2 linked regions of the Pelagibaculum spongiae genome follow. The protein of the gene in region 1 interacts with the protein of each later gene in a pairwise test. Links are inferred from orthologs where the notes say so. Each region holds a gene or a part of one and is shown in the gene's direction. Other genes may lie near its edges.

Region 1 (7,864 bases):
TGCCCTTATCTGTTGCCCAAGCAATCGCAAACAATAGTGCTAAATAGCAGCCGCCGGCAAAAAATAAATGAGAGAGAGAAAAAGTCATACTACGGCCTACGCTGCCTGCCAATATAATGCAATGCAGCGGTCAGTATGATGAACACTGACCAGACCAAGAATGGGCGGTACCACTGACTGCCTTCTCCAGTCCACCAACTTGCGAGCGGTGGTGAGAAAACATATGCGGCGATAATGAATAACAGATAAATGCGTTCTGAATTCATAGCCTACTGCAGCAAATTATTATTTGTACCCAGACTACACGTAAAAACGCTGTGATAAAACCCGCTAATTAATAATTGTAGATTCAGGTTGAATATTTTGAATGTTCCAATGGCTTGTCGCCCATTGGAGAATATTGGTTACAGAGCCTTCGCGGCAAATTTCTTTATCTGGATTCTGACCTAAAAACTGCAAGGCTTTAATCAATAATTGGCATCGCTGTTGGCTATTAATTGCTGGTGCTAAGTTTTGTTTACTCAGTTTCTTGCCGTCATTACCCAGTACTAGCGGTAAATGAGCCCATTTTGGTGCGGCTACTTCAAGCTGCTGGTAGAGGTGTATTTGCCATGGTGTTGAATCGAGTAGATCTAATCCGCGAACCACTTCAGTAATCCCCTCGGCAATATCATCACTGACTACTGCTAACTGATAGGACCAGAGCAGATCTTTGCGGCGAATAATAAAGTCGCCTAGCTGGGCGCCATCCCAGACTTGGTGGCCCTGAACTGCATCGTTGAATTCAATTTTCTGTTGGGAAACGCACATTCTCAGTGAACAGGCAGTGGACTGTTTTGAATCTAATGCCAAGGTTTGTTGTTGTGGGTTGCGGCAAATTCGCTCGCGACAATAACCGGGGTAGGGATGTTGTCCAGACAGCTGTTTGCGAGTGCATTGGCATAAATAGAGTAAGTCTTTGGCCGCTAGCTGCTGCAATCGGTTTAAGTAGCGCTGCTGATTTTGGCTTTGATAGCTGACCGAGCCATCCCAGTGCAAACCAAAATCTTCCAGTGTTTGTAAAATTACACCTGCCGCACCGACCGCTTCACGCGGTGGGTCGATATCTTCAATCCGCACTAACCATTGGCCTTGCTGACTTTTAGCTTGTAGCCAACTGCCTAGTGCGGCGACTAGTGAGCCAAAATGTAATGGCCCGCTGGGTGTCGGCGCAAAGCGGCCAATATAAGGTGATGTTTTTTGCTCGGTCATATCGGTCATAAATGATCTGTGATTAATTGTGCCAGCGAACAAATTGATCGGTTGCCACTCGAGTGGTGCGGAATCGGTTAACGATAGCGTCTTTATTTGGCCAGCCAATTGCTAGCCCGCAAATGATTTTTTGTTGTTGGTCGAGGTCGAGCTGATCGCGAATAATCTGTGGGTAATCTGCGATAGATGCTTGAGGGCAAGTAGCAAGGCCAGCGGCAGTTGCTGCCAGCATTAGCGATTGCATAAACAATCCAATGTCGATCATTGCGCCTTCAGCCATGCTTTTATCTAGTGAAATAATAATGGCACTGGGTGCAGCAAAGAACTGAAAGTTACGGCGCCATTGGTAAATGCGTTTACCTTTATCTGATGCTTCTACACCGAGTGCTTGATAAAGCGCTTTGCCGCAGTCGCGACGGCGCTGGTCCCAGGGCATTAACCATTCATTTGGATAATAGGGGTAGTCTGGCTGCTGTGGATGTTTTTTATCAAAAGCTGCGCAAAGTGCCGATGTTAACCGCTGCAAACTTTCACCGCTGACCATCGATACTTGCCAAGGCTGAATATTCCCACCAGATGGACTGGCAGAAGCCACGGTTAAGATTTGTTGTAGCAGTTTTGGTTCGATGGGTTGTTCTAAATATTCACGACAGGAGTAACGAGATTGAATCAGTTGAGATAAGTTTTTCATCGGGATTGTTTTACCGAGGTATTGGTTTTGGCAGGAATTTTTTCGAATGCCACAAAAGACAAAGGGCACCCGAAGATGCCCCAATATGCCTTAATAACGAGATCTATTACAGCCCGAGCTGCTTTTCTTTGATCTCATCCAGAGTCTTGCAGTCGATACACTTTTCAGCGGTTGGTCGCGCTTCGAGTCGTCGAATGCCAATCTCTACACCGCATGTCTCACAGAATCCATAATCATCCTGTTCGATCAATTCCAGTGTTTTGTTAATCTTGCGAATTAACTTGCGTTCACGATCGCGAGTTCGCAATTCAATACTGAATTCTTCTTCCTGAGAAGCTCGATCTGCTGGATCTGGGAAGTTGGCTGCTTCGTCCTTCATATGATGGACGGTTCGGTCAACTTCTTCCATCAGCTCTTGCTTCCACAAGTTGAGGATCAGTTTAAAGTGCTCACGCTGTTGTTCACACATGTACTCTTCGCCAGCGCCCGTTTGATAAGGTGCTACATCGGCGACGGTTTTCGGCGCTACGGTGGTATCGGTAGGCATTTAGAAGTCTCCTGCCAGGCTACCAACAATAAAGTTGGCTACTTTTATCCTAAAAGTGGGCCTGCGGCAACAACAAGTATTCAACTGGCATGAATCTCGTTGTAATCCCCCATTGCCAGCAACTCGCTGGCAGCGTATATCATAGTCTATTTTTTGAGCAACATGATCGAAGCAAATAGACCGGCCACTGCGAATATACTCGCTTTGGCAGCATTAGCCCCTGCACTGCTTCCTTCGGCAAACAGCGTCACAGCTAGATCCTGAGTGAAAGGGATCGGTAAGCTGAACGCTACTGTCGAGGCAAGCAACAGCAGAAACAGAGTAGCAATCATCAGTAATACACTGAGTATCCCCTCGAAAGGGTGGCTAGTACTTTGCATTGTGATCTCCAGCCATGTGTGTTAAATCGGCGGCCTATTATCATGACTTTGGTCAACCGGTGCAATCTCTAATGCAGTTTGATTCCTCTTCAGTAGAAAATTCCCTGTCAAAAATGCGGTTACCTGATTTATTAGCGGCAACTTTGGTGAAGCGCTATAAGCGTTTTCTGGCAGATATGATTTTGCCAAACGGTGAACAGATAACGGTTCATTGCCCAAACACAGGTACCATGAAGCATTGCGGCAAACAAGGTGACAAATGTTGGTTGTCGGTCAGTGACAATCCAAAACGTAAATATGCCCACACTTGGGAGCTGGTTGAAACCGATAATGGGGGCGGAATTGAGACTATTTGTATCAATACTGCAAGAGCTAACCAAGTGGTCGCTGCGGCGCTTGAGAAAAAACTGATTAACGGGCTTGATCAATATCAGCAAACTCGCAAAGAGGTTAAAGATGGTGATAAAAGCCGTATTGATTTTTTACTCAGCGAATCAAGTAGCGGTCAGCCAAATTGCTGGCTGGAAGTAAAAAGTGCCACCCTGCAAGAATCTGATGGCAAAGGTTACTTCCCAGATGCAGTGACAGATCGAGGCTTGAAGCATTTAAAAAGCCTCACAGATAAAGTTGCCCAAGGTGATCGAGCGGGCTTGTTATTCTGTGTCATGCATTCGGGGATTGATCAGGTCAGTCCAGCCCAGCATATCGACCCTAAATATTACCAGGGTTTCCAGCAGGCATTAGCTGCCGGCGTAGAATGTTGGGCACTTTCGGTGATTCCCCAGGTCGATGGTTTATATATTAAAGGGCTGCTGCCGGTGGTGGCCGAGGGGCAATTGGTCGCTACGAAATAGAAATAGTATCTGCCGCTGTTGTTAAGCTGATTGTGTAAATTGGTTAAGCTGGTTAAGTAGTGAGTTTGGTTTAACGGCAATTTGCTATCGTCACTTTGATAATGAGTAACACTGCTCAAACAAGGAAAGGGATAAATGAATAAATTAGCGGTAATCTTTTTAGGCTTGGCCATTGTTTTTGCGGTGCTGATGTTTTTGTTGCCGACCCAACCTTGGTTGTGGGGTGCAGTTTTATTGGCAGCTTTGTTGGTGAGTTGGAAGATGAAAAAGCTGCCAAGGAAGGAAAAAGAATTTGACTAGTTAAAAAGCCATTGATTTTAAACTATCAGTTGTATGGCTGATGAGCTCACATACTTTGGGCGAAAACCTACTAATCTCATGCTATGATCAGCGGGCAAGGTCGTGCGCTTTAATTAAAGCCCGTACTTGTTTTACTAACACTAATGCCAAGTTATGGTTGATTCATTTAAAAACTTTTTAATGTCTGAAGAAGACCGTAAAATATTGAAAGCTCTTAAAGATACTGGTGTGGCTTCTCGCAAGGTCGTTGGGCGAGGCACAATGACGGTTGATGCTAAAGATGTCACTAGTACTGAGGCTTTCAAAGCACACTCTAAGAGAGCATCTGAGATTGTTCGCGCTAGAAAAGCCAGTTAAATGTTGGCTTCCTTCTGCATCAAAATAGCCTCAAAGCCTTAAATTCTTATCTGGAATAATTGAATAGCTACCTGCTTGCACTTTGCAGCGAAACAATCTCAAGCTTTCAATATTTTGTGATGCCAAGCTGGTAATAATATGCCGAATCACATCTGATGGCATTTTGTAACCAAAAAACAAACAATCAATTTGAGTGAGCGGCAATTGGGTGGTGGTCAGCGTTTGCTGCTCAACTTTCTGACTTAGCGCACTTTGCGGTGCCAGCTGCAATCGCCATTCCTTGTCGGATGAAAACTCAGGCGGTTGGAAAAATAACTGCTGTGGCCACTTTGGCCGTTGCCGGTCATAGCACACTTGTTTTAGCGCCATTGCTCCCGGCCATTGTTCCACCGGCTCAAAACCGACCACCATGCCTTGGTGATTTTGTGCCAAACGCTGCCATAGTTGCAAATTGTTAGGTTGTTCAAACAAGCGAATAATCGGTCTTTGAACCTGATCATCACCCTGTGAAAGTTGCTGCTCTATTTGCGCTCTTTTGCTTTCAGCCTGTTGGCAAAAAAAATTAAAATCCATTAGCTCACGCATATTGGCAGGTAACTGCTGATATTGCTGTTCCAATAATGACTCAAAACTGGCGGCAGTATCGCTTGGGAGCTCCAGCCATGGGTCATCCAATTGTTGCGGTTTAAAACAGCGCAAAGCGCCCTGCAGAAGCAGGGCAATACCTGTCTGGTCTAGATAGCTATACAGCATCTGGAGTTAATATCCTGAAGTCATTCGATGATCAATAAATGGCTAAAAATATCAGGCTGCTAGCTTTTGCGAGCAGCCAAAAGTGCCTGAACCGGGTGTAATGGTTTAAAGCCGTCTTGGTATTTCACCTGGCTTCTACAAGAATAACCGGTGGCTAAAACCTGTTCGGGGCGATAAAGGCGAATTTTCTTGCCCCAGCTCTGATGATACAGATTTGTTGAATCTTGTTCGTGAGCTGCTTCATGGCCATAGACACCTGCCATGCCACAACAACCACTTGACTCAGTAACCAGCGTTAATCCTGCTGCTTCAAAAACGCTTTGCCACATTTTGGCTGATGTCTGAATGCTAGTTTTTTCGGTGCAGTGGCCCATCAAGACATATTTTTTATCGCCCTGAAATTGATCTTTAAATTGGCCAATCTGACTGGCCAGATATTCTTGAAGCAGTAACACTTGGTAGTTCTGCTGTTCACCGGTGACTTCTTTATATTCTTGGCGGAAAACTAAGGTGGCAGCCGGATCAACGCCCACCATAGGTAAATTATGGCGAGCCAGTTTCTCCAGTTCTTTAACGGTAGTTTTGGCTTGTTTTTTAAATGCCTTTAAAAAACCACGCACATGTAGTGCTTTACCGTTGCTTAGTAGTGAAGGCACCAGAACGCGATAGCCAAGTGCAGAGAGTAAATCGTAACTAGCCAATACAACTTCAGCGTCATACCAGCTGGTGTAAGGATCTTGAATTAATAAAATGCAGTTGGCTTTTTCTTCATCGTTCATTCGACTGAGTCGTTGGTGGCTGAAGACTTCGGCGCGGCGCTCAATTAGCCCTTGCATCACGGTTTGTTCACTGACTAATGGCAGGCGAATTAAACCGAGCTTGCGCATGGCTTGCTCAACCAGTTTTGCTTGGCTAATTTTGTTAGCAAATTTAGGAGCCATGCCCATGATTTTGGCCAATGGCTCTAGCCCGGCAATTAAATAATCACGGGCAGGTCGTAAATAACGGCTGTAATACATCTGGAAAAAGCGACTGCGAAATTCAGGTACATCAACTTTTACAGGGCATTGGCTAGCACATGCTTTACAAGCTAGGCAATGTTGCATTGACTGATTTATTTCATGGGCATAGTCGTTTTGTTTTTTAATCAGGCTGTTATTAATTCTTTTTGGATAATGGCGAATAAAATCAAACCAATTTTGCTGCTCGATTCTTTTTTCGAGAATTAAAGTATCGGTGCCTTCGTTGGCCATTTGGCGTAGCCATTCACGCATTAATCCGGCGCGGCCTTTTGGCGAGTGACGACGATCTCGCGTCAATTTCCATGATGGGCACATCGGATCGTGCTCATCATAGTTAAAGCAAGCACTGTTGCCGTTGCAATGAATGGTTTTATCAAATGATTGGCGGGTTTTCAGTGGGATTTGTCGATCTTGTTGGCCGCGAGTTGGCCCATCAACCGTCACGAGTTCAACCACATTCGCAGGTGCTTTTTCGGGACGATGATCACATCGTCCTGCAGTGCAAATTTTGCCAGGATTTAATTGGTTGTCCGGATCAAATGCGGCTTTTATTTTGCGCAGGTCGTTAAATAATTCTTCGCCAAAAAACTCAGGTGAATATTCAGCGCGGAAACCTTTTCCGTGCTCACCCCACATTACACCGCCATATTTTTGTACCAGCTTGCAGACTTCATCGCTGATGGTTTTATATAGGGTTTCATCTGACTCGTTGCGCAAATCAAAGGCAGGGCGAACGTGTAGGCAACCGACATCAACATGACCAAACATGCCGTATTCTAATCCGTGCTTTTCCAATAGTGCGCGGAAGTCGGCAATGTAATCCGCCAAATGCTCTGGTGGAACGGCTGTGTCTTCTACGCCAGACATTGGGCGGCGCTCACCCTTGGCATTGCCGAGTAGCCCAACGCCTTTTTTACGCAGTTGCCACAGCGATGCAATTTCTTCGCTATCGGTAGTGCGATGGTAGCCGAAAGCTTGTCCCGGTTGATTTTGTAATGAATCAAGAGTGTGGCAAAGCTGATCCATTTGCTGTTGCAGTGCCAGCGGATCATCACCAACAAACTCTACTAGGTTGACTGCTTTAACTTGCTTGTCATCTTGATCACCCACCATATTTTCGACCCGGTGCCAGATTTCATCTTCTCTGGCTAGGCCGATGATTTTTCCATCAATCGTTTCAATAGCGGCTGGGTTTGACTGCACTAGAATTTGTGCCGCGCGTAATGCGGTATCGAAATTATCGTATTTAATCGCGACCAATTGTTTGCTGGCAGGAATCGGCGTTAGCTTTAATTTAAGTTGGCTAACCAGCGCTAAAGTACCTTCTGATCCGGCTAATAAATAATTCAAATTGAATTTATCTAATGAATCGTTATAGACGTGCTCAAGATTGTAACCAGTTAAAAAGCGGCTCATTCGAGGGAATGTTTGCTGGATTAAATCGCGTTTGTTACGGCAAATGTCGTCTACTTGGCGGTGAATAATGCCAATAATATCGTCACGACCACGAACCAGTTCTAATTGATCCAGTTCGATTTCTTTGGATACCCAACTTTTCCCATCCACCAGAATGCTAGAAACTTCCAGTACATGATCGCTGGTACGGCCATATATTCGAGAGCCTTTACCGCAAGCATCGGTATTGACCATGCCGCCGAGGGTTGCTCTGTTTGAAGGCGATAAATCTGGAGCAAAAAACACTCCATGAG
Region 2 (4,097 bases), 260 kb from region 1 along the record:
ATTTTATCTTCCCGTACCGAAGGCAACTTGTTAGCGGCCAGTCAGGAAGTTGAAAAGTTGGCATTATTATTACCGGCAGGCCCATTATCTGGTGATGCAGTAGCGCAGGCAGTGGCAGATTCTGCTCGCTATGACATTTTCCAATGGGTGGATGCTTGTTTGGCCGGTGATGCCGAACGGGTATGCCGCGTTTTAGAAGGTCTGAAAGCAGAGGGTGATGAGCCGACTTTGCTGGTTTGGGCCTTGGCGCGTGAGCTGCGAACCTTATCGCAAGTGGTTTATGCCAGAGCCGCCGGTCAAAACCCAGACGCCGCTTTAGACAAAGCTAAAACGCCGGGCTTGCCGCCATTTTTATGGGATAAACGTAAGCCGCTGTTGAAAAGTATTTTGCGTCGTCACGGCAATATCGCCAGCTGGCAAAGTTGGTTGGAGGCTTGTGGCGAAGCCGATCGAATTTGTAAAGGTATGGCACCGGGCGATGTCTGGTTAAAGTTATTGAGCATTGGCTTGGCAATGGCTGGCAGGCCGGTTGAGCCGTTATAAGGGCATAGTAAAGCCAGTCAACTGTATTGGTTTTAATCTCAAATTCTGTTGCTTTGATTGATAAGTCGTTCTCTGTAGGTTTGATAAGCCACAGGCGCAATCAGGCATTGTGGTAATTGACGGTTGTGGTAATCGAGGGTTGTGAGTGTCTGATTTCGCTTAAAGCTCATCAAATCTTGTATCTACGCAAATCAAAACGAACAAAACACCATCCGAGCATGAGGCTGTATAACAATGAATGTCACTGAATATATGCAAACCCTAGGTCAGCAGGCACGGCAAGCCTCCAGAGCGATTAGCCGCGCTGCGCCGGGTGATAAAGTGAATGCGTTATTAGCGATGGCGAGTGCGATTGATAGCAGCCGAACTGAGCTAGCTGCTGCCAATCAGCAAGATCTACAAAATGGTCGTGATAAAGGCCTTGAGCCGGCGATGATTGACCGCTTGGCATTAACCCCTGCAGGCATTGATACCATGATCGAAAGCCTGCATCAGGTGGCGGGTTTGGCAGATCCCGTGGGTGAAATCACCGATATGAGCTATCGGCCATCCGGTATTCAAGTCGGTAAAATGCGGGTGCCTTTAGGCGTGGTGGGGATTATTTATGAATCCCGGCCAAACGTCACTATTGAAGCGGCCAGCTTGTGTTTGAAATCGGGTAATGCCTGTATTTTGCGCGGCGGTTCAGAAGCGATTCATTCCAACAAAGCATTGGCCAAATGTATTCAACAAGGCCTGGAACAAGTCGGTCTGCCCAAGCATGCAGTGCAGGTGGTGGAAACCACCGATAGAGCGGCAGTGGGCGAACTGATCACCATGCAAGATTATGTCGATGTGATTATTCCGCGTGGTGGCAAAGGTTTAATCGAGCGAATTAGTCGCGATGCCAAAGTACTGGTGATCAAACACCTAGATGGCATTTGCCATGTCTATATCGATGATCAGGCAGATATCGAAAAAGCCGTTAAGGTTGCATTCAATGCCAAATGCCACCGTTATGGCACCTGTAACACCATGGAAACTTTATTAGTTCACCAAGGGATTGCAGCCACTGTATTGCCTCAATTAGCCGAGAAATATCAAAAGGAAAAAGTCGAGCTGCGCGGCTGTGAAGCAACCCGACAGATTCTGACCGATGCAACCCCGGCAACCGAGCAAGATTGGGCGACTGAATATTTAGCACCGGTGTTGTCAGTGAAAATTGTCGAAGATATGAACGAAGCAATCGATCATATTACCCGCTTTAGCTCGGCGCATACCGAGAGCATTATTACTGAGAACCATACCCGGGCGATGAAGTTTGTCCGCGAAGTTGACTCTAGCTCGGTGATGATTAATGCCTCGACTCGATTTGCCGATGGCTTTGAATATGGCTTGGGTGCCGAGATTGGTATCTCCACCGATAAGATCCATGCCCGCGGTCCAGTTGGCCTAGAGGGTTTGACCAGTCAGAAATATATCGTGCTGGGCGATGGGCATATTCGCCAGTAGGTTAGAAAAGCGCTCAGGCGCTTTCTGGCTAATAATCCCCGACATTGATGCAAGTTGCTGTCCGGTGGTGTGGTACTTATCCAACCTACCAATAAATGCTTGATCAAGGTAGAATTGCCAAATAATTCGGCCGGGCTTACCCGGCTTTGCTATTTCAAGAAGTGATTAAATGAACAGTGAACAGTTAAGAGATATGGCGATCAGTGCGTTGGAAGACGTAAAAGCCGACAACATCACCATTTTGGATGTTAGAGAAAAAACCGACGTTTGTGATTACATGGTAATCGCTAGCGGTACATCCAATCGCCACACGCGCTCTTTAGGTATTAACCTGAGTGCCGAGATGAAAAAAGCCGATATGATGCCTCGTGTTGAAGGCGAAGAAGACGGCGAGTGGGTGTTGGTCGATCTGGGTGATGTGCTGGTTCACATTATGCTGCCAGAGGCGCGCGAGCGTTATGACATTGAATCTTTGTGGTCAGCTGCCTCAAGAGATTAAACTGTTTTAATAGCGATAGTGGCATTATAAATGTCGTTTTCAATGCGCTGATTAAACAGAATAAACCGCTACTTTTGAAGCTTAATCGCTTATCAAAGTAGCGGTTTTTTTATTTCTGCAACAATAAGGTGACCATCTGTTATCTTGCGGGTATTATCTATTTCAATCATGGTTAGGCGGACAAGCCGTTACTTGGCTCTTTTGAATTTGTAGTGGTTCAATGTCAGGGCATTAATTAGATCGTTTATCAGAAACATGCACTAGTGTGGTGACGGTGGCGAAAAAAATGCTTTAGGGTCGCCAAAGTCGAAGTTTCTGACCGCTGGAATGCCACTGATGTGACCTAATTAGTCGCTGGTAGCATTAATCTATTGAGCAGATATGGTGCATATAAACCCGGGTGCGCCCACAGGCTTACCCAGACTACGAAAACCAAAGAGCTTTCATTAATGAAGTACTGAAGTTTCAATTAATACCGAACTAAAGTAGGTTGAGTAAGCCTTAAGGTGCACCCAACAATGTAGGTGTTTTGGAACATCATTTTATCGAATCTTACGCAGCTATTAATGATTGGATTTAGTTCTTTGGCTTAATAGCTAGGTCGGCGTCGGTGCAAGCAGCAATAAGGCAGATAAAAAAGCAGGTGTGGAATGAATTCAGAAAAACAACAAGTGGAACAGTTTATCGTTGATTATTATCAGAAGTTTGATCAACGAGCACCTCTGAAAGAATTCGATCAACTGATTGATTGGGACGATTTTCAATTGCTAACCGGGCAAGTGATTATCAAGAGCCGTGATGAATATCGAGATTGGTATCTTGAAGTGCGACATGAATATGAAAACAGCCAGCATATATTGAAAAACCTGCAGATAGAATTGCTAGATATCGGCTGCTTTTATGCTCGGGCTGACCTGAAATTTAAAGCAATTAAAAAAGGCTTTATCGACAAAAAAATAAAAACTAAAGCCAAGCTTGAATGGACCATAAAATCTGATGATTCAGGCTTTAAAATTAAAGAATATATTGTTAAGTAAATTACAGTTGAGATGTGATGTTAGAACATAATCATTTGGCTGTTGAGCTGCGCATTTCTGTTGCTAAAAAACTCTGTTCGCTATTACCTAAATCTCTTCCTGTTACTGCAATGTTTATTGGAGGATCGGTTGCGAAAGGATGGGCTGATGATTATTCCGATCTGGAATTATGCCTTGTTTGGCAGCAACTTCCAAATGCTTCGCTAAGAGCATCAATTCTGGATGCCTGGCAAGCTAAAAAGCAACGCTTAGCTAGTAGCACCGAGAGTGAGATTTTCGAAGATGGCTGTTTTGTCGATGGTTTGCAGGTAGACCTTTGGCACTGCAGCTACCAGTCGATAGATTCATTAATTGACTCAGCGATGCTTGATTGCAAATTAACCATCTCACAGCAACAAACTCTGGCAACGCTTGAGCATGCAATAGTTCTCAAGCCTTCTGCCAAGTTGGAACAATGGCAGTCACGGTTGCGTTTTACCGAGCAGTTGCAGCACAAACTGATCACAGATAATTTCTCAGCATTTGTC

What was found. Proteins that work in one complex are often made in the same cells at the same time.
Region 2: the proteins of sfsA (region 1) and DC094_RS03545 interact in binary tests that used the Escherichia coli proteins (3 or more experiments, as listed by UniProt). The link is inferred for Pelagibaculum spongiae from one-to-one orthologs.

Annotation. Positions count from the first base shown.
Region 1 is NZ_QDDL01000001.1:1,079,614-1,087,477, reverse strand. Bases 1,943-4,831 are described here. They hold sfsA (DNA/RNA nuclease SfsA), read left to right. Parts: upstream 1,943-2,940; coding sequence 2,941-3,723; downstream 3,724-4,831. Other genes in these bases: DC094_RS04615 (hypothetical protein), read right to left, coding at 4,411-4,831; DC094_RS22020 (hypothetical protein), read left to right, coding at 4,204-4,380; DC094_RS22025 (hypothetical protein), read left to right, coding at 3,859-4,023; DC094_RS04630 (hypothetical protein), read right to left, coding at 2,636-2,869; dksA (RNA polymerase-binding protein DksA), read right to left, coding at 2,049-2,489. Outside these bases: DC094_RS04650 (sensor histidine kinase), read right to left, coding at 1-88; tRNA glutamyl-Q(34) synthetase GluQRS, read right to left, coding at 331-1,260; DC094_RS04640 (nitroreductase), read right to left, coding at 1,274-1,942; more of DC094_RS04615, read right to left, coding at 4,832-5,133; D-2-hydroxyglutarate dehydrogenase YdiJ, read right to left, coding at 5,193-7,864. UniProt on the Escherichia coli protein: Binds to DNA non-specifically. Could be a regulatory factor involved in maltose metabolism.
Region 2 is NZ_QDDL01000001.1:822,203-826,299, reverse strand. What follows is about bases 1-2,905. They hold DC094_RS03545 (glutamate-5-semialdehyde dehydrogenase), read left to right. Parts: upstream 1-777; coding sequence 778-2,034; downstream 2,035-2,905. Other genes in these bases: rsfS (ribosome silencing factor), read left to right, coding at 2,204-2,533; holA (DNA polymerase III subunit delta), read left to right, coding at 1-543. In the rest of the region: DC094_RS03535 (hypothetical protein), read left to right, coding at 3,184-3,570; DC094_RS03530 (hypothetical protein), read left to right, coding at 3,588-4,097. UniProt on the Escherichia coli protein: Catalyzes the NADPH-dependent reduction of L-glutamate 5-phosphate into L-glutamate 5-semialdehyde and phosphate. The product spontaneously undergoes cyclization to form 1-pyrroline-5-carboxylate.